One region of the Pseudomonas sivasensis genome, then DNA from elsewhere that is predicted to be linked to it. Evidence: predicted binding sites of a transcription regulator. Region 1 holds the regulator's gene; the other holds the start of a gene.
What was found. The regulator sigma-54, encoded in region 1, starts transcription at its own class of promoters, with help from an activator protein. The targets are predictions, from matches to a motif close to ANTGGCATNNANNTTGCTNT.

Region 1 (7,412 bases):
CGGACAAACCGGTGATACCGCCGCGCATCTGGCTATTCGTGTTCGCTATCATTGCTCACAACATTCCGGAAGGCATGGCGGTTGGCGTCTCTGCCGGCGGCGGCATGCCGGATGCCGACAGCTTGGCCATGGGCATCGCCTTGCAGGATGTGCCCGAAGGTCTTGTGATTGCGTTGGTGTTGGCCGGGGCAGGGATGTCGCGGGCCAAGGCATTCCTGATTGGTGCTGCTTCAGGCTTGGTGGAACCGGTGTTTGCCGTACTCTGCGCTTGGCTGGTGAGCCTGGCCGAGGTGTTGTTGCCTTTGGGGCTGGCGCTGGCTGCCGGGGCGATGCTGTTGGTAGTGACCCATGAGGTGATCCCGGAGTCGCGGCGCAATGGCCACGAAAAGCTCGCCAGCTTGGGGCTCTGCATTGGATTTTGCTTGATGATGGCGATGGATACCGCATTGGGGTGAAGCCGTTGCGGCTTCACGTTTGTGTCAAAGGGTGAGGTTACTCACCCTCATCAAAGTAGTTGTTGATCAACGCCACCAGAGCTTCCATCGCTTCCTGGTCTTGCTCGCCTTCGGTCTTCAAATGAATTTTGGTGCCTTTGCCGGCCGCCAGCATCATCATCGCCATGATGCTTTTGCCGTCGACCATGCTTTCAGGTGTGCGTCCAGCCCTGATCTGGCAGGGGAACTGCCCGGCTACTCCGACAAACTTGGCCGAGGCGCGGGCGTGCAAGCCCAACTTGTTGATGATTTCAATTTCCAGAGCGGGCATCGCGCAGGTGTTCCTTTCAGCTAAGGTCGCGGTGGCGAACCTGGACGTTCTTGAGGGTTTGTTGCAGTGCTTGGCCCAAGCGCTCGGTCAGGTATACCGAACGGTGATGACCGCCGGTGCATCCAATGGCAATAGTGACATAGGCCCGGTTGCTCGCGGCAAAGCGCGGCAGCCACTTGAGCAGATAGCTGGAAATGTCCTGGAACATCTCCTCCACATCCGGCTGCGCGGCTAGGTACTCAGCCACAGGTAGGTCCAGCCCTGATTGGTCGCGTAACTCTGGCTTCCAGTAGGGGTTGGGCAGGCAGCGCACGTCGAACACCAGATCGGCATCCACCGGCATGCCACGTTTGAAGCCAAAAGACTCGACGAGAAACGCCGTGCCAGGCTCCGGCTGATTCAGCAGGCGCAGTTTGATGGCATCGCGCAGCTGGTAAAGGTTAAGGCCGGTGGTGTTGATCTTAAGGTCGGCGAGGTCAATGATCGGCCCCAGCAACTTGGTTTCGTCCTCGATGGCTTCAGCCAGAGAACGGTGAGGGCTGCTGAGGGGGTGGCGTCGACGGGTTTCGGAGAAGCGTTTGAGCAGCGTCTCTTCATCGGCGTCCAGGTACAGCACATCACAATGAATATGCTTGGCGCGCACTTCTTCCAACAGTTCCGGGAACCGAGAGAGGTGGCTGGGTAGGTTGCGGGCGTCGATCGAAACGGCAACCAGAGGTTGCGCCAGCTCGGTGTGGATCAGAGCGAGTTCCGCCAACTCCGGCAGTAGGCCGGCCGGCAGGTTATCGATGCAATAGAAGCCGTTGTCCTCAAGAACGTTGAGGGCGGTACTTTTACCCGAGCCGGAGCGGCCGCTGACGATGATCAAACGCATGATTACTGCCCGTTTTGCTCATCCAGGACAACTTGGTACAGCGCCTCATTGCTGCCGGCACTGCGCAGTTTGTCGCGTACTTCTTTGCGGTCGAGCATGCTGGCGATCTGCCGAAGCAGTTCCAAGTGCGCATCGGTGGCGGCCTGTGGGACCAACAGAACAAACAGCAGGTCGACCGGGGCGCCATCAATGGCATCGAAATCGATAGGCGCGTCCAAGTGCAGCAGCGCGCTGACAGGTGTCTCACAGCCTTTGAGGCGACAGTGAGGAATGGCGATGCCGTTACCAAAACCGGTGGAACCCAGTTTTTCACGAGCAATCAGAGCCTCGAAGACATCTTGCATCTCCAGTTCAGGCACTTGGCTGCTGATCAGGTTGGCAATTTGTTCGAGGGCTTTCTTCTTGCTGCCGCCCGGCACGTTCACGAGGGAACGGCCGGGGGTCAGGATGGTTTCAAGTCGAATCATGGGTGGGGAGTGTTAGCGGCCTGTGCCCTGAAGAAGGCTCTGCTGCTTTTCCTTATGCTTTTTAAGTTGGCGGTCGAGCTTGTCAGTCAAGGCATCGATTGATGCATACATGTCTTCATGCTCGGCGTTGGCGACTACTTCGCCACCGGGAATCTGTAGGGTCGCTTCGATTTTCTGCTGAAGCTTGTCGACCTTCATGATCACTTGCACATTGGTGATCTTGTCAAAATGACCCTCAAGCTTTTTCAGCTTTTGCTCGACATATTCGCGCAGGGGAGGGGTGACTTCTACATGGTGTCCACTGATGTTGACTTGCATACAGCTTCTCCTTCGTTGCCAGTGCATAAAGCGGCGGGTAGGAATACCCGCCACTGGAACGCTGTGGCCCGCCCGTCACATCAAACGCTTACGCTCGCTGGAAGGCGCGATCCCAAGGGATTCGCGGTACTTGGCGACGGTTCGACGGGCGACCTGAATGCCTTGTGCCTCCAGTAAACCAGCGATCTTGCTGTCACTCAACGGCTTTTTCTGATTTTCCGCGGCAACCAGTTTTTTGATGATTGCGCGGATTGCCGTGGACGAGCATTCGCCGCCTTCTGAGGTGCTGACATGGCTGGAGAAAAAGTATTTCAACTCATAAATACCCCGTGGGGTATGCATGAATTTTTGCGTGGTAACGCGGGAAATCGTCGACTCGTGCATGCCTACCGCTTCGGCGATATCGTGCAGAACCAAAGGCTTCATCGCTTCATCGCCGTATTCCAGGAAGCCGCGCTGATGCTCGACGATCTGCGTGGCGACTTTCATCAGGGTTTCGTTACGGCTTTGCAGGCTCTTGATGAACCAGCGCGCCTCCTGCAACTGGTTGCGCATGAAGGTGTTGTCGGCGCTGGTGTCGGCGCGTCGCACGAAACCTGCATATTGCGGGTTGACTCGCAGGCGTGGCACTGACTCCTGGTTAAGCTCCACCAGCCAGCGCTCGTTGTCCTTGCGCACGATCACGTCAGGAACTACGTATTCGGCCTCGCTGGACTCGATCTGCGAGCCGGGACGCGGGTTGAGGCTTTGCACCAGCTCGATGACCTGGCGCAGATCGTCTTCCTTGAGTTTCATGCGACGCATCAGTTGGCTGTAATCGCGGCTGCCGAGCAGGTCGATGTATTCGGTGACCAGGCGCTGGGCCTCGGCGAGCCATGGGGTCTTGGCGGGCAGCTGGCGCAGTTGCAGCTGCAGGCATTCGCTAAGGGTGCGCGCACCAATACCCGCGGGCTCAAATTGCTGGATGCGGTGCAGGACGGCTTCGATTTCGTCCAGTTCGATATCTAGTTCGGGGTCGAAGGCCTCAAGAATCTCTTCGAGTGTCTCGTCCAGATAGCCTTGGTTATTGATGCAATCGATCAGGGTGACGGCGATCAGGCGATCGGTGTCCGACATCGGTGCGAGGTTCAGTTGCCACAACAGATGGCTCTGCAGACTTTCGCCGGCGGACGTGCGGGTAGTGAAGTCCCACTCATCATCGTCGTTGCTGGGCAGGCTGCTGGCGCTGGTCTGGTAGACGTCTTCCCAAGCAGTGTCTACGGGAAGCTCGTTGGGAATGCGTTCGTTCCAATCGCCTTCCTCAAGGTTATCCACCGTAGGGGCGGTTTCCTGGTAGGACGGTTCCTGCACGTCTGCGTTGGGTTTTTGCTCGATGTTGTCGGCCAACGGGTCTGCATTATCGAAGTCGTCGCCTTCTTCCTGGCGTTCGAGCATCGGATTAGACTCCAGGGCCTCCTGGATTTCCTGTTGCAGGTCCAGGGTCGACAATTGGAGCAGGCGGATGGCCTGTTGCAGCTGCGGTGTCATCGTCAGCTGCTGGCCCATTCTTAGGACTAGCGATGGTTTCATGGCAGGGGCTTAACACCTTATTCGCCGGCGCAACGCGCCATCCACGACAGGGCGCGTGAGCGCCAAACATAAGCAAATTATATGCCTGATATCGAGGGCTTTGCCTAGAGCGCGGTAACAATAAAAAACCGGAGGTTTTCATTGACTCCCGCGCATCAGGCAAACGACCTGCCACCGCCTTGTTTGTGCAGGCGGCTTTACAGGCGAAACTCGTGACCCAGATACACTTCCTTGACCAGTTCGTTGGCCAGGATGGTGGCGGAGTCGCCTTCTGCGATCAGTTGACCATCGTTGACGATATACGCGGTTTCGCAGATATCGAGGGTCTCACGCACGTTGTGATCGGTGATCAGTACACCGATACCCTTGGCCTTGAGGTGATGGATGATCTGCTTGATGTCGCCAACCGAGATAGGGTCGACGCCGGCAAACGGTTCGTCCAGCAGAATGAACTTGGGGGCAGTGGCCAGGGCGCGGGCGATTTCCACGCGACGCCGCTCACCACCGGACAGGCTCATGCCAAGGTTGTCGCGAATGTGGTTGATATGGAATTCCTGCAGCAGGCTTTCCAGCTCCTGTCGGCGGCCGTCACGGTCCAGTTCCTTGCGAGTTTCAAGGATGGCCATAATGTTGTCGGCAACTGACAGTTTGCGGAAGATCGATGCTTCTTGAGGAAGATAGCCGATACCCGCGCGTGCACGACCGTGCATTGGCTGGTGGCTGACATCCAGGTCGTCGATCAGTACGCGACCCTGATCCGCCTGGACCAGGCCAACAATCATGTAGAAGCATGTGGTCTTGCCTGCGCCGTTGGGGCCGAGCAAGCCGACGATCTGGCCGCTGTCGATCGACAGGCTGACGTCGCGCACGACCTGACGGCTTTTATAGGCCTTGGCCAGATGCTGGGCTTTCAGGGTTGCCATTACTCGGCCTTCTTCTTCGGCTGGATAACCATGTCGATGCGTGGGCGCGGTGCGGTGACCTTGCTGCCATTGGCACGACCGGCGTTAGCGATCTGTTTCACGGTGTCATAGGTGATCTTTTCACCTTCCGTGGAGTTGCCATCGGGGCTGAGCACCTTGGCCTGGTCGATCAGCACAATGCGATTCTGCTGGGCGTGATACTGAATGGTCTTGCCGTAGCCCTTCATCGGGCCAGTGTCGGCAGCGGACTGCTTCTGTTCGAAGTAAGCCAGGTTGCCCACTGAGGTCACGACGTCGATGTCACCGGCTTGGGTACGCGTCAGTGTCACGGTATTACCGGTGATCTTCATCGACCCTTGGGTGATGATTACGCCGCCGGTATAGGTGGCAACACCTTGCTTGTCATCCAGTTGCGCATCGTCAGCCGAGATGTGGATCGGTTGCTGGCTATCGTTCGGCAGAGCCCAGGCGCTCACGCTTCCCAGTGCTGCGCCCAAACCGAGCAAAATAGGGAGAGTTTTAACGAGCCTCATACTGTCCTCTTACGTTCGATAGCAGGTGTATCCTGCTTTCTTTCAAATACGCTTTCATTCCCTTGCCAGTCGATACACCGCCAGCGCCGTCGATTCTAACGTCTTGCTCGGTCTGCGCATATTGCTTCTGCGGGAATACGGTCATGCGACTGCTGGTAATCACCGTGTCACGGGCTTTGGCGTCCGTGCGCGCAACACGTACCGAGTCAATCAGTTCTACCTCGGTGCCGTCGGGGTTCACCTCACCACGCTTGCTGGTGACATGCCACGGAAATTCGGTGCCGCGGTACAGGTTCAGGTCCGGATTAGTCAGCAGAGTGACTTCGGTGGCCTTCAAGTGCTCGACTTTGTCCGACGTCATTTCGTACTGCAGCTTGCCGTCGGGCAGGAACTGCACGCTATAGGCATTGGTGGCGTAATAGTCGATGGCCCCCTCGTCGACCTGCGCAACAGGCTGGTCGAGGAAGCGCCCCGGACTGATATTCCAGTAGCCCACCGCGAGGAACAGCGCGGCAATGACCCCGAATAACAGGAAGTTGCGAATCTTTTTGCTCAGCATAAAACGCTCTATAGGTAGGCGGCGTGGGCCGCTTCAAGGCTGCCTTGGGCTCGCAGGATCAGTTCGCAGAACTCGCGTGCTGCACCTTCGCCACCACGGGCGCAGGTGATGCCATGGGCGTGCTCGCGAACAAACGCCGCCGCATTGGCGACGGCCATGCCAAGCCCTACTCGACGAATGACCGGCAGGTCGGGCAGATCATCGCCTAAGTAGGCGACCTGCTCATAGCTTAGGTTGAGTTGGCCAAGAAGCTCGTCCAGAACTACCAGTTTATCCTCGCGGCCCTGATACAGGTGAGGAATCCCCAGGTTTTGTGCGCGGCGTTCCACAACGGGAGTTTTTCGGCCGCTGATAATCGCGGTTTGCACGCCTGCAGCCATCAGCATCTTGATGCCTTGGCCGTCGAGGGTGTTGAACGTCTTGAATTCGCTGCCGTCTTCGAGGAAGTACAGGCGGCCATCGGTCAGCACGCCGTCAACGTCGAAAATCGCCAGTCTGATGTTTTTGCCGCGTTGCAACAGGTCGCTGGTCATTTACATCACTCCCGCACGCAGCAAGTCGTGCATGTTCAGGGCGCCAACCGGGTGGTCGTCGCTATCGACAACCACCAGGGCGCCGATCTTGTGGTCTTCCATGATCTTCAATGCTTCGGCTGCCAGCATCTCAGGGCGTGCGGTCTTGCCGTGTGGCGTCATCACTGCATCGATCGTCGCAGTGTGGATATCGATGGTGCGGTCCAGGGTGCGGCGCAGGTCGCCGTCGGTGAAGACCCCAGCCAGGCGGCCATCAGCTTCAAGGATCACGGTCATGCCCAGGCCCTTGCGAGTCATTTCCATCAGCGCGTCCTTCAGTAAAGTGCCGCGCTGGACGTGGGGCAATTCATCGCCTGAATGCATAACGTTTTCCACTTTCAGCAGTAGGCGGCGGCCCAGCGCGCCACCCGGGTGGGAGAACGCGAAGTCTTCAGCGGTGAACCCGCGAGCTTCAAGCAGTGCAACGGCCAGAGCGTCGCCCATAACCAAGGCAGCGGTAGTGGAGGAGGTCGGTGCCAGATTCAGCGGGCAGGCTTCGTGGGCGACGTGAACGTTCAGGTTAACATCGGCAGCCTTGGCCAGCGTCGACTCCGGGTTGCCGGTGACGCTGATCATCTGGATGCCAAGGCGCTTGATCAGCGGCAGCAGGGTCACGATTTCGTTGGTGGTACCGGAGTTGGACAGCGCCAGGATGATGTCATCTTTGGTGATCATGCCCATGTCGCCGTGGCTCGCCTCCGCCGGATGCACGAAAAACGCCGTGGTCCCGGTGCTCGCCAGGGTGGCGGCGATCTTGTTGCCGACGTGGCCCGATTTGCCCATGCCGACCACGACAACGCGGCCCTTGCTGGCCAGAATCATCTCGCAGGCG
Region 2 (7,412 bases), 650 kb from region 1:
GGCGGTCTCGATCATGATCCGCTCGAACGCTGGTACGGCGCTGTCCAGCAGGTTCGACTGGCCCCGTGCCAGTGCCTGGTCGGCCCATTGACGCAGCGCCTGCTCCCAGTTGGTCACTGGTGCCGAATCCTGCGGCAGGCTCAAAAGCTCCGGCGGCAGGTCGCCGATATGCACTTCGCGCCCGGACGCCATCACCGTGATCCAGCGGCAGGTGTTCTCCAGCTGGCGCACGTTGCCTGGCCATGGCAGGTTCTTCAGGTATTCCTCGGTCTCGCTTTTCAAAAGCTTCGGCTCGACCGCCAGCTCCAGGGCGGCGCGGCTGAGGAAGTGGCGGGCGAGGGTGGGGATATCTTCGCGGCGGTCCGACATGCGGGGGATGTGGATGCGAATCACGTTGAGGCGATGGAACAAGTCCTCACGGAACTTGCCCGCATGCACCAGGGTTTCCAGGTTCTGGTGAGTCGCGGCGATGATGCGCACATCAACCTTGACCGGTGTGTGACCGCCCACGCGGTAGAACTCGCCGTCCGCCAGTACGCGCAGCAGGCGAGTCTGGGTGTCGGCCGGCATATCGCCGATCTCATCGAGGAACAGCGTGCCACCATCCGCCTGTTCAAAGCGTCCGCGACGCAGGTTGGCGGCGCCGGTGAACGCGCCTTTCTCATGGCCGAACAACTCGGACTCCATCAAGTCCTTGGGGATCGCTGCCATGTTCAGTGCAATAAACGGCGACGCTGCCCGTGGGCTGTGACGGTGCAGAGCGTGGGCTACCAGCTCTTTACCGGTACCCGACTCGCCGTTGATCAGCACGGTGATGTTGGAGTGGCTCAAGCGCCCGATGGCGCGAAACACTTCCTGCATCGCCGGCGCTTCACCGATGATTTCCGGGGTGCGGGTCAGGGCCGGCGGGGCTTCCTGATTCTGTTGTTCCTGGGCGTGCTGGTTGGCGCGCTTGACCAGCGCCACAGCCTCGTCCACGTCAAACGGCTTGGGCAGGTATTCGAATGCGCCGCCCTGGTAAGACGCGACAGCGCTGTCCAGGTCGGAGTGCGCAGTCATGATGATCACCGGCAGGCGCGGGTGCTGCTCGCGGATGCGTGCCAGCAGGTCCAGGCCACTGGCGCCTGGCATGCGGATGTCAGAAATAATCACGTCGGGCTGCTGGCGTGCCAGGCGGCTCATCACCCCGTCGGCGCTGTCGAAGCTCTGGGTGGTCATGCCTTCCTGTTGCAAGGCTTTCTCAAGGACCCAGCGGATAGAACGGTCGTCATCGACGATCCAGACAGTTTCACTACGGCTCATGTCGATGGGGCTCCTTGTTCCAGAGGCAGAAAGATCGAGAACGTGGTGTGGCCGGGATGGCTCTCACATTCGATCAGACCCTGGTGCTGGCTGATGATGTTCTGGGTGATGGCCAGGCCCAGCCCGGTACCGTCCGGGCGGCCGCTGACCATGGGAAAGAAGATAGTTTCCTGAAGTTCCGCAGGAATGCCTGGGCCGTTGTCGATGATCTCGACCTTGGTCACCAGGCGATGGCGCACATGGCCGATGGTGAACTGGCGCAGTGCGCGGGTGCGCAGGCTGATGCGGCCCAGGCGCAATTCGTTCTGGCTGCTGATGGCCTGCATGGCGTTGCGCACGATGTTGAGCACCGCTTGGATCATCTGTTCGCGGTCGATCAACACGTCGGGAATGCTCGGGTCGTAGTCGCGCACCAAGGTGATGCAGCCCTGGCTTTCCGCCTCTACCAGATGACAGACGCGCTCAAGTACTTCGTGCACGTTGGTCATCGCAAGGGACGGCAGCTTGTTGGAGCCGAGCATGCGGTCCACCAAGTTACGCAGGCGGTCGGCTTCTTCGATGATGACGTTGGTGTAGTCCTTGAGGTTCTCGTCCGGTAACTCGCGGGCCAGCAACTGCGCTGCGCCACGGATGCCGCCCAACGGGTTCTTGATCTCATGGGCGAGGCCACGTACCAGCATCTTGCTGGTTTCTTGCTTGGACAACTGCGCTTCTTCTTTGGTGATGCGCAGCAGGCGGTCACGGGGATGTACTTCAAGCAGCAGCAGGGTCGCGCCGTTGCTCAGGATCGGGGTCACAGCGTAGTCGACGGTCAATGTCTGCCCGGTAAGGGCCGTGAGCATCGCTTCACGCTTGGTGAATGGATGCGCCTGCTCCACCGCCTGGCGTAACGAGCTCAAGGCTTCGGCCGACTCGGTGAACAGCTCGCTGATGAACTGCCCATGGCTGCGCTGGCCACTGATGGCCAGAAGCATCTCCGCCGCCGGGTTCATGTACTCAAGACGCAAGTCGTCATTGAGCAGGATGGTCGCGGTGGTCAGGTTGTCGAGTAGCAAACGGTGCAGTGCATCGCTGATGGTCATCAGGACCTCTTTTGGAGCAAGGCGCGGGCTTGAGGCACACGCTGATACAAGGAAAATGCAAAAACCAAACCAAGGCTCCGAAAAGAAGCGCGAAAGCCCTGAAATGGGGGGTTAGGGCCCGAAACTGTGGCGTTCTGCCAGCTTGAACGGGAAGTTTCGAACCAAAATGGTGTTAGTCGTTGGGGCGGGTGCAGGATGTCGCACCAATATAGTGCGGTTTTGTGAAGGTTGTTCAGGAAGTGCCGAAATCATATAAATCAAATGTGGGAGGGGTTGCCCCTCTCCCACATTTTTGGATCGGGGTTACAGTTTTAGTCTTTGTAGATACACAGCTCGGCCGTAGCGCGGATCATCGCCAATTGCCGCAGTGGGTCGTTCAGCGGCTCATGTACCGCTTCGGCCAGCCATTGAGGGCACTGCGGGTCGGTACGTTGTGGAGTGAAGTCCGCCAGTTGTTGCAGCAGGCGTTTTTGCAATTGATCCAGTTGCGGGCGAATCTGCTTTACCAGGTCCGGGCGCGGGTCGTCGGGTGCCTTGCCCTGGAACTGCCAGTCGGACAGGTGGGTGTACTGCACCAGCTTGTTTGCCTCGATCTGCGCCGAGAAAAATTGCTCGGCGGCGGCGGGCTCCAGTTTGTAGCTCGGTGCCTGGGCAATGACGCTGGCGAGCACATCTTGCTCGCGCTTTTTGTCTTCTACCGGTTTTTTGCTGTCCCATTTGCTCAGGGCCACCTGGTCGGCAATGGTCAGGCGTTCGGCGATGCTGTTGAGCAATGGCTCCAGTGTCGGCGGTGCAGCGAATGCACTGGCGCTGACGAATAACAGAGCGAACACAAGTCGACGTTTCAATGCTGATCTCCTTGTGGGAGGGGGCTTGCCCCCCGATAGCAGAGTGTCAGTCAGCACCTGTATCAGCTGACCCACCGCTATCGGGAGCAAGCTCCCTCCCACCTTTTTGATTAAGTTTGCAGGTGTGGAACTGTGTAATTCACGGGCAAAAAAAGACCTCCCGAAGGAGGTCTTTTTTGTCACGCTACTTTAAGCAGCGCTACCGGATCAGCAGCTGTAGTACAGCTCGTATTCCAGTGGGTGTACGAAGGTACGAACCTTGATTTCTTCTTCGCTTTTCAGGCCGATGTAAGCGTCGATGAAGTCGTCGCTGAATACGCCGCCTTTGGTCAGGAACGCACGGCCCTTGTCCAGCTCTTCCAGGGCTTCTTTCAGGCTGCCGCACACTTGTGGGATCTCTTTGGCCTCTTCAGGCGGCAGGTCGTACAAGTTTTTGTCGGCAGCGTCGCCAGGGTGGATCTTGTTCTGGATACCGTCCAGGCCGGCCATAACCAGAGCTGCGAAGGCCAGGTAAGGGTTGGCTGCTGGATCCGGGAAGCGAGCTTCGATACGGCGAGCGCGTGGGCTGGAGACGTAAGGAATACGGATCGAAGCGGAACGGTTGCGCGCCGAGTAGGCCAGCATTACCGGAGCTTCGAAACCTGGGACCAGACGCTTGTAGGAGTTGGTCGAAGGGTTGGTGAAGCCGTTCAGGGCCTTACCGTGCTTGATGATGCCGCCGATGAAGTACAGGGCGGTGTCGGACAGGCCGGCATAACCTTCGCCAGCGAAAGTGTTCTTGCCATCTTTGGCGATGGACAGGTGAACGTGCATACCCGAACCGTTATCGCCGTACAGAGGCTTAGGCATGAAGGTCGCGGTACGGCCGTAGGCAACGGCAGTGTTGTGTACGCAGTACTTCAGGGTCTGAACTTCGTCAGCCTTGGCAACCAGGGTGTTGAACTTCACACCGATTTCGTTCTGGCCGGCAGTCGCCACTTCGTGGTGGTGAACTTCGATGACCAGGCCCATGTCTTCCATGGCGTTGCACATGGAGGTACGGATTTCGTGGTCGTGGTCGAACGGCGGAACTGGGAAGTAACCACCTTTGATGCCTGGACGGTGGCCATGGTTGCCGCCTTCCACGTCCTGATCGGACATCCACGAACCTTGTTCAGAGTAGATCTTGAACATGGAGCCGGAGATGTCGGACTTGAACTTCACTTGGTCAAAGATGAAGAATTCTGGCTCTGGGCCTACGAATACGGTGTCACCGATACCGGTCGACTTCAGGTATTCCTCGGCACGCTTGGCGATCGCACGTGGGTCGCGGTCGTAGCCTTGCATGGTCGAAGGCTCGATCACGTCGCACACCAGGATCAGGGTGGCTTCTTCGGTGAACGGGTCCAGCACGGCAGTGCTGTCGTCCGGCATCAGGATCATGTCGGAGGCTTCGATGCCTTTCCAGCCAGCGATGGAGGAACCGTCGAACATTTTGCCTTCTTCGAAGAACGCATCATCCAGCGCATCGCGAGCCGGCATGGTCACGTGGTGCTGAGTGCCTTTGGTGTCCGTGAAGCGCAGATCAATCCATTTAACGTCATGATCTTTGATGAGTTGAACCGACTTCGACATAGTGTCCTCCGGGTGGCTTCGGGCTGGGGTAGTGGAGTTAGCCCTTAGAATGTGGGTGATGCCGGCGCGGATAGTCCGCCATGGCAACCTGCCTCACAAGAGAGCAAATTGCATGCCAGTGCGCCAACATGGGTTTTTTGCTCCAAAAACGCCCCTATAAAGGTGCATTGCGACAAAAGCGCGAAATTCGCGCACTGCAATGTGGCGCTGACGCGTGCAAATGCACTGCTTTAGTGCGAGTCGAGTGATGTGCATATTAACTGGTTAAACCTTGAGCGATTTCCGCTATAATCCGCGCCCCCCTTTTTCGGCAGGCCCTGCGCGCGCTGTTTCCATGAAATTAATCGTTAAAGTCTTCCCCGAGATCACCATCAAGAGCCGACCGGTACGGATGCGTTTCATCCGTCAGTTGGCCAAGAACATCCGTGCCGTGCTCCGCGATCTGGACCCGGCTGTGGTGGTGAACGGTGTGTGGGACAACCTCGAGCTGGAAACCCGCCTCACCGACGCCAAAGCCTTGAAGGACATGACCGAGCGCCTGAGCTGCATGCCGGGTATCGCGCATTTCCTCCAGGTGGATGAGTACCCGCTGGGCGACTTCGATGACATCACCGAAAAATGCAAACGGCACTTCGGTGACAGCCTTGAAGGCAAGATTTTTTCGGTACGCTGCAAGCGTGCCGGCAAGCACCCATTCAGCTCCATGGACGTCGAGAAATACGTCGGCAGCAAGCTGCGTCGCGAGTGCGGCGCCGCCGGAATTTCCTTAAAAGCGCCACAAATTGAAGTGCGCATGGAAATTCGCGACCAACGGTTGTTTGTGATTCACAGCCAGCACGACAGCATCGGCGGCTACCCGTTGGGCGCCCTGGAACAGACCCTGGTATTGATGTCCGGCGGTTTCGATTCCACGGTCGCGGCCTACCAGATCATGCGCCGCGGCCTGATGAGCCACTTCTGCTTCTTTAATCTGGGTGGGCGTGCACACGAATTGGGCGTGATGGAAGTCGCGCACTTTATCTGGAAGAAGTACGGCAGCTCCCAACGCGTGCTATTTGTGAGCGTACCGTTTGAGGAAGTGCTGGGCGAAATTCTCGGTAAAGTCGATAACAGTCATATGGGCGTAGTATTGAAGCGTATGATGTTGCGCGCTGCGTCTCGGATTGCCGATCAGTTGCAGATCGACGCCCTGGTGACCGGCGAAGCGATTTCCCAGGTTTCCAGCCAGACGTTGCCGAACCTGTCGCTGATCGACTGCGTGACCGAGAAGCTGGTGTTGCGCCCACTGATCGCCAGCCACAAGCAGGACATCATCGATTTGGCAGAAGAAATCGGCACCGCCGACTTCGCCAAGCATATGCCTGAATACTGCGGGGTCATCTCGGTGAATCCCAAGACCCACGCCAAGCGCAACCGCGTGGAGTACGAAGAACAACAGTTTGATATGGCGATTCTGGAGCGTGCGCTTCAGAACGCCAAGCTGGTCCCGATCGATCGTGTTATCGACGAACTGGGCCAGGATGTGCAGATCGAAGAAGTCAGTGAAGCCCTGGCCGGCCAGATTGTTGTCGACATCCGTCACCCGGATGCCGCTGAAGATGAGCCGCTGGAAATTCCTGGCGTCGACGTACAAACGCTGCCGTTCTACGCATTGAACGCGCGTTTCAAGGAACTGGATGACAGCCGTCAGTACCTGCTGTATTGCGACAAAGGCGTGATGAGTCGCCTGCATGCCCACCATTTGCTCAGTGAGGGGCATGCCAATGTGCGCGTTTATCGACCGAGCTAAGAGCCCGGGGCTGTTTGCCTGTGGCCTGCGTCACCGGCCCCCCGACTCTGCCGTCAAGCTGTAACGGCAAGGCCTGACTCTACTGTAAATCGCTGCCACGACCTGTCAGCACACCGAATCCTCTGATCGAGATACACAAGTGATCGAAAATCTACGTAACATCGCCATCATTGCTCACGTTGACCATGGTAAAACCACCCTGGTAGACAAACTCCTGCGTCAATCCGGCACCCTGGAGCGCAACGAGCTCAACGACGAGCGCGTGATGGACTCCAACGACCAGGAAAAAGAGCGCGGTATTACCATCCTGGCAAAAAACACCGCTATCAACTGGAACGGCTACCACATCAACATCGTGGACACCCCGGGCCACGCCGACTTCGGCGGCGAAGTAGAACGCGTAATGTCGATGGTTGACTCCGTTCTGCTGCTGGTTGATGCCCAAGACGGCCCTATGCCGCAAACCCGTTTCGTGACCAAGAAGGCTTTCGAAGCCGGCCTGCGTCCGATCGTGTGCATCAACAAGGTTGACCGTCCAGGCGCGCGTCCGGACTGGGTTCTGGACCAGATCTTCGACCTGTTCGACAACCTGGGTGCTACCGAAGAACAGCTGGACTTCAAAGTCGTGTACGCCTCGGCCCTGAACGGCATTGCCGGTCTGGAACACACCGACATGGCTGAAGACATGACCCCGCTGTACCAGTCGATCGTCGACAACGTACCGGCTCCAAAAGTTGACCGTGACGGCCCGTTCCAGATGCAAATCTCGGCACTGGA

Region 2: a site for sigma-54 is predicted at 4,947-4,966, ahead of glnA (type I glutamate--ammonia ligase). Genes of this name have one in related genera too.

The regions. Positions count from the first base shown of each region.
Region 1 is NZ_CP090029.1:1,203,557-1,210,968, forward strand. It holds gene LRO94_RS05300 (ZIP family metal transporter) at 1-455, shown strand, start outside; gene LRO94_RS05305 (HPr family phosphocarrier protein) at 493-765, opposite strand; gene rapZ (RNase adapter RapZ) at 782-1,639, opposite strand; gene ptsN (PTS IIA-like nitrogen regulatory protein PtsN) at 1,642-2,106, opposite strand; gene hpf (ribosome hibernation-promoting factor, HPF/YfiA family) at 2,119-2,424, opposite strand; gene LRO94_RS05325 (RNA polymerase factor sigma-54) at 2,500-3,993, opposite strand; gene lptB (LPS export ABC transporter ATP-binding protein) at 4,191-4,916, opposite strand; gene lptA (lipopolysaccharide transport periplasmic protein LptA) at 4,916-5,449, opposite strand; gene lptC (LPS export ABC transporter periplasmic protein LptC) at 5,436-6,008, opposite strand; gene LRO94_RS05345 (KdsC family phosphatase) at 6,017-6,541, opposite strand; gene LRO94_RS05350 (KpsF/GutQ family sugar-phosphate isomerase) at 6,542-7,412, opposite strand, start outside.
Region 2 is NZ_CP090029.1:549,170-556,581, forward strand. It holds gene ntrC (nitrogen regulation protein NR(I)) at 1-1,302, opposite strand, end outside; gene glnL (nitrogen regulation protein NR(II)) at 1,299-2,384, opposite strand; gene LRO94_RS02445 (chorismate mutase) at 2,696-3,232, opposite strand; gene glnA (type I glutamate--ammonia ligase) at 3,440-4,846, opposite strand; gene thiI (tRNA uracil 4-sulfurtransferase ThiI) at 5,181-6,635, shown strand; gene typA (translational GTPase TypA) at 6,775-7,412, shown strand, end outside.